2 regions of the Halomonas sp. PAMB 3264 genome follow, and region 1 is predicted to be linked to the other one. Evidence: predicted binding sites of a transcription regulator. Region 1 holds the regulator's gene; the other holds the start of a gene.
The links. The regulator FliA, encoded in region 1, starts transcription of late flagellar genes. The targets are predictions, from matches to a motif close to CTAAAGTTNNNNNNNNNNCNGCCGATA.
Positions count from the first base shown of each region.

Region 2: a site for FliA is predicted at 1,093-1,119, ahead of RN347_RS14400 (flagellin). Genes of this name have one in related genera too.

Region 1 is NZ_CP134866.1:3,565,214-3,568,374, forward strand. Features, by position in the region: gene RN347_RS16280 (hypothetical protein) at 1-291, shown strand, start outside; gene RN347_RS16285 (OmpA family protein) at 288-950, opposite strand; gene RN347_RS16290 (MotA/TolQ/ExbB proton channel family protein) at 955-1,770, opposite strand; gene RN347_RS16295 (RNA polymerase sigma factor FliA) at 1,811-2,509, opposite strand; gene RN347_RS16300 (flagellar protein FlhE) at 2,535-2,939, opposite strand; gene RN347_RS16305 (hypothetical protein) at 2,977-3,161, opposite strand, start outside.
Region 2 is NZ_CP134866.1:3,182,430-3,185,590, reverse strand. Features, by position in the region: gene RN347_RS14405 (flagellin) at 145-987, shown strand; gene RN347_RS14400 (flagellin) at 1,191-2,066, shown strand; gene RN347_RS14395 (flagellin) at 2,272-3,114, shown strand.

The DNA.
Region 1 (3,161 bases):
GAGACGCAGTCCGAGAGCCGCGCGGTGAACCTGGTCCCGGCGCGGCTGCGCGTCGACCAGACGCCGATCATGGAGACCATGGCGGAGTTCATCGTCGAAGAGGGGGATGACGGCTTCTACAGCCACTTCTACCTGGGCGAGCTCGACGCGCTACTGGCGCGCATGAGTGAAGGCGAGCAGCTGTTCATCGGCTTCGAGCAGGGGAGTGCCACGCCCTGGACCATGACGTTTGATCTCGACGGCGCCGGCAAGGCGATTCAGGAGATGCAGCGACGCTGCGCCGGGGCTTAAGGCGTAACCCGCGCCGGCTCCGGGGCGGGAGTTCGCAGCACGAATTCGACGCGGCGGTTGGCGGCGCGCCCTTCCCGCGTGTCGTTGCCGGCGAGCGGGCGCGTGTCGGCGTAGCCCACGGCGCGTAGCCGCTGCCGCGCCACGCCCTCCTGCTCGAGATGGCGCACCACCGCGATCGCCCGCCCGGTCGAAAGCTCCCAGTTGGAGGCGAACGCCGCGGTCGAAATCGGCACGTTATCGGTATGGCCTTCCACCGACACCTCGCCCTCGAAGGTGTCGATCACCTCGCTCAATCGCTCGAGCACGCCTTCGCCCTGGGGGGTCAACTCGGCGGCGCCGCTGGCGAACAGCAAGCTGTCGTCGATGCGCAGGGTCACGCCTTCGCGCCCCTGGCTGACGCTTACGCCCTGAATGTCGAGCGCGGCCATGGCCGGCGATAGACCGCTGTCGCGCGGCAAGATTCCCGAGGAGAGCGGCTGAAGGCCTTGGCCTTCGTTTGATGCCTCGCCGCCGCTACCCGCCGGCGTCAGTGCCAGCAGCAGCACGAACAGCGTGATCAGAAGCGTCAACACGTCGAGGTAGCTGGTCAGCCACCCCTCCTCGCCGTCGCCGCCGGTGAAGGGCGATTCCAGCGCGTGGCGGGCGTCACAATTGAGCATGGCGCTAGCCTTTCGCCGCGACGCCGCTGCCTGGGCGCGGCTTCACATGGGGGTCGTTGATCTCATCGTGGTAGTTGGCCACGAACGAGTTCAGCGTCTCTTCGATGAACGACGGCAGCCGGCGCTTGGTGATCAGCGAAATGCCTTCGAGCACCATGTTCATGGTGATCAGGCGCTCCTCGGTGCGCCGCTCGAGCTTCACCGCCACCGGTTTGAACACCAGATTCGCCAGTAGGATGCCGTAGAAGGTGGTGAGAAGCGCCACCGCCATGCGCGGCCCGATCACCTCGAGATCCCCCGCGTCCATGACTTCGAGCATGTTGACCAGCCCGACCAGGGTGCCGATCATGCCAAACGCCGGGGCATAGGTCGCCATGGTGCGAAAGATCTGCGCCTCGGCGTGCTCGCGCGCCTTGAGCCTGGCGATGCGCCAGCGCAGCATGTCAAAGATCTCGTCTTCCTTGGTGTTGGCGATGACGAGCTGGATGCCGGTGCGCAAGAACGGGTTGCGGGTGTGTTCGAGCTCGCGCTCTACCGCGCGCACGTCGCCCTTGAACCAGAGCCTGGCCATGGAGACCAGCTCGTCGATGTCGTCGCGCACGAAGGTATTCTCGCGGCGAAATACCAGCCCCACCAGGCGGACCACGCGCACCACCTCCTTGAGCGGATAGCTGATGAAGGTCGCCGCCAGCGTGCCGGTGATGACGATGGCAAGCCCGGGCAGGTTGATAAAGCTTGCCGCGGACTCCGCGGTAAAGAACAGTACGCTCACCAGCAACAGGATGCTGGCGCCTATTCCAATCAGGGTAGAGGGGTTCATCGACGGCTCCTCGCCGGTAGGGATTAACGGTGAAAACGGCTCAGTCCGGCTCGTGCAGACGCGCCCGTAAACGGCTGATGGCCTGGCTGTGCAGCTGCGATACGCGCGACTCGGTGACGCCCAGTACCGCGCCCACCTCCTTGAGGTTGAGCTCTTCCTGGTAGTAGAGCGCCATCAACAGCTTTTCGCGCTCCGGCAGCGCTTCGATCGCGGCAATCAGAGTGTCGCGCTGCTGGCCGTCCAGCAGCTCCTCGAAAGGCGCGTTCAGCGACTCCTGAAGCGGCTCGCTGCCCTCTTCCAGAAGCTCCTCGAAGGGCAGCAGGTGGCCGCTGTTGGTGTCCGCCAGCAGCTGCTGATACTCATCGAGCGGGATGTCCAGGTCGCGGGCGATCTCGCTCTCTTCCGGGGCGCGCCCCAGGCTTTGCTCCAGCCGGCGCACGGACTCGTCCATGGCCCGGGCCGAGCGGCGTACGCTGCGCGGCAGCCAGTCCCGGGTGCGCAGCTCGTCGACCATCGCCCCGCGAATTCGCTGGCTAGCAAAGGTGGCGAAGCTCGCCCCCTGGGCGGCATCAAAACGCCCCAGCGCCTCTAAAAGCCCTACCATGCCGGCCTGGATCAGATCGTCGAGCTCGATGCTGGCCGGCAAACGAACTTGCAACGCCAGCGCCTGGCGACGCACCAGCGGCATGTGCTGGTTGACCATATCGCTGTGTTGGATTCTTCCCTTTGCTGTATACATCGGCGTGCCCCTGGCTAATCGCTGGTCACTGATAGTTCACAATCACTTGAAGCCCTCTCACCCTCACCGGCGGCTGGCCACGCCCCAACGCGAAACGAAACTCGAGCGGCGCGCCGGCATTGAGCCCGGCAAGGCCGGTGGCACTGCCGCGCTGGCCGTCGAGGGCGACGCAGCGCTCCGGGTGGCAAAGCCAGGCATGGATATCGGCCCCCGGCGGCGCTTCGAAGCGCCAGTTGACGCGCTCGATGCGCCCCTGATGAATCTCGGCACTGGGCGGCGGCGCGAGCGCCTGGCTGGCACTTGCCCGGTCGCTCATCGCGACCATCAGCCCGGTCGTATCGACACTCCAGCTGCCCCCGCCCGCCAGGGCCGACAGCGAAAGCCCGCTGGCCACCACCCCACTCAGCGCTGCGAGAATGACGTTTCTCATTAGCATAACCTAACCATAGTGGCTCACTCAGTATGGCCTACCTGGCCAAAAGCAGCAGTTCGATCCCCAGGTACGCCGCCGCCGCCGCGCGCAGATTCTCGAGCAGCCCGGCGCGGGGCAGGCCCGGCTCATGCAGCGCCAACAGCCGTTTGGGCCCCTGGTGTTCGCTGACCAGGCGCAGCGTGCGGTACATGGCGGCGAACGCCTCGGCGTCGCTTCGCA
Region 2 (3,161 bases), 380 kb from region 1:
GTTATAGTTTCAAGGCCAAATTTTCATAAAAAAGTGGGTAAATGAGCTAAAGGATCGCCCCGCTTCGCCGTTAATTATAACAACGGCGATGCAAGCGCCGATTTATAGGCCTCTCTTGGGCCACTAAACACAGAGGATTACCCCATGTCCGTCATCAATACCAACATCACTTCCATGATCGGCCAGAACAACCTGAGCAAGTCCCAGGGCATGCTGGCTCAGGCGCAGGAGCGTCTTTCTTCCGGCCTGCGTATCAACAGCGCCTCCGACGACGCAGCAGGTCAGGCGATCGCCAACAAGATGACCGCCCAGATCAAGGGTATGGATCAGGCGAGCCGTAACGCCAGCGACGGTATCTCGCTCGTTCAAACCATGGAAGGCGGCCTGGACCAGATCAACGACAACCTGCAGCGTATTCGTGAACTGGCGGTACAGGGTGCTAACGACACTAACACCGCCGATGACCGCGCGGCGATCACCACCGAGATCAACGAGCGTATCGCTGAGATCGACCGCGTAGCGGGCAGCAACAACTTCAACGGCACTAACCTGTTGTCAAGCGGCGCGAGCACGGCGCTCAATATCCAGGTCGGTTCTAACACCAGCGGCAACGACACTATTACCGTCAATACTTTCGACGCAACTAGCAGTGCGCTGGGTGTTAGCGGGTCTGCGGCGGCTCTCTCCGGTGCCGGCGCGACTCACGACAACTTCCAGACGCTGATCGACAATGTCGATACCGCCGTCAAGTCGCTCGACACGCAGCGTGCGACTCTGGGTGCCACGCTGAACCGCTTCGACTCTGTGATCGATAACCTGGCGACCACGACTACTAACCTTTCCGAAGCGCGCTCACGCATCGAAGATGCCGACTACGCGAAAGAAGTGTCGAACATGACACGCGCCAACATCCTTCAGCAGGCGGGTACGTCCATGCTGGCCCAGGCTAACCAGACCCCGCAGTCTGTACTGTCTCTGCTGGGTTAATCGCTCAAGCAGTAGTACCACGAGCGAAGTGAACGACGGGGCCGCAAGGCCCCGTTTTTCGTTGGGCGCCTCGCGCATTTTTCTCATGTGAATCGCGCGAAAGGCCTAAAGAAGTGCCTCCAACAGCCGTTAATTATAATAACGGCGATGCAAGCGCCGATTTAAAGGCCTCTCCTGGGCCACTAAACACAGAGGATTACCCCATGTCCGTCATCAATACCAACATTACTTCCATGATTGGCCAGAACAACCTGAGCAAGTCCCAGGGCATGCTGGCTCAGGCGCAGGAGCGTCTTTCTTCCGGCCTGCGTATCAACAGCGCCTCCGACGACGCAGCAGGTCAGGCGATCGCCAACAAGATGACCGCCCAGATCAAGGGTATGGATCAGGCGAGCCGTAACGCCAGCGACGGTATCTCGCTCGTTCAAACCATGGAAGGCGGCCTGGACCAGATCAACGACAACCTGCAGCGTATTCGTGAGCTGGCGGTTCAGGGTGCCAACGACACCAACACCGACGATGATCGCGCCGCAATCGAAACCGAGATCAACGAGCGTCTGGCCGAGATCGACCGCGTGGCAGGCAGCAACAACTTTAACGGTACCAATCTTCTTAACGCCAGCGGCAGCCTGAGCATCCAGGTTGGTTCCAATACCGATGTTGAAGACGTCATCAATGTTAAGACTGTCGATGCTACCGTGTCGGGCCTGGAACTGACTAGCGCCTCGGGCGGAGTCGTTGCAGCGGCTTCCGGCGGCGCCGCTACCTTTACGGCGGCTAGCGGAGCTGGCGCCCACACCAGCTTCCAAAGCCTGATCGATGCCGTTGATACTGCTACTAAAACACTCGATACCAACCGCGCTACTTTGGGTGCTACGCTGAACCGCTTCGACTCTGTGATCGACAACCTGGCGACCACCTCGACCAACCTGTCCGAAGCACGCTCGCGAATCGAGGACGCCGACTACGCCAAGGAAGTGTCGAACATGACGCGCGCCAACATCCTCCAGCAGGCGGGTACGTCGATGCTGGCCCAGGCGAACCAGACGCCGCAGTCGGTATTGTCTCTGCTGGGCTAATAGTCGGGTAAGTGCTGCCATTGACAGCTAGAGTAACGGGGCCAATTGGCCCCGTTTTTCGTTCTTTCTGCAAGCAAAATTATTTTCACAAAACGGCTTTAAACTATTCAAGAATCCACGTTAGCGGCCGTTAATTATAATAACGGCGACGCAGTCGCCGACCTGTAGGCCCTTCTCAGGCCATAAAATACCGAGGATCTCATCCATGTCCGTTATCAATACCAACATCACTTCCATGATCGGCCAGAATAACCTGCGCGCTTCGCAGAGCATGCTGGCTCAGGCACAAGAACGTCTCTCTTCCGGTCTGCGCATCAACAGCGCATCCGACGATGCCGCCGGTCAGGCGATCGCAAACAAGATGACTGCTCAGATCAAGGGCATGGAGCAGGCCAGCCGTAACGCCAGCGACGGTATCTCACTCGTTCAGACCATGGAAGGCGGTCTGGATCAGATCAACGATAACCTGCAGCGTATTCGCGAGCTAGCGGTACAAGGTGCTAACGATACTAACACCGCCGATGACCGCGCCGCGATCGCAACCGAGATCAACGAGCGTATCGCCGAAATCGATCGCGTAGCGGGCAGCAACAACTTCAACGGTACTAACCTGCTTAATGTTAGCGGTGGCGGTACTCTGAACATTCAGGTTGGTTCGAATACATCGACCAATGATGTTATTGAGGTAAGCACAATCGATGCGACCAGTGCTTCTCTGGGCGTTAGTGGCGCAGCTGCCTTGCTTTCTGGAGCCGGTGCAACACATGCTAATTTCCAGAGCTTAATCGACGCTGTCGATGGCGCAACGAAAACCCTGGATACCAACCGCGCGACTTTGGGCGCCACGTTGAACCGCTTCGATTCCGTGATCGATAACCTGGCGACCACCTCGACCAACCTGTCGGAAGCGCGCTCACGTATCGAGGATGCCGATTATGCCAAGGAGGTGTCCAACATGACCCGCGCCAACATTCTGCAGCAGGCGGGTACGTCCATGCTGGCTCAGGCCAATCAGACCCCGCAGTCCGTTCTATCTCTGCTTGGTTAATAACACATTAATGAGTGTCGACGGGGCCGAAAGGCCCCGTTTTCGTT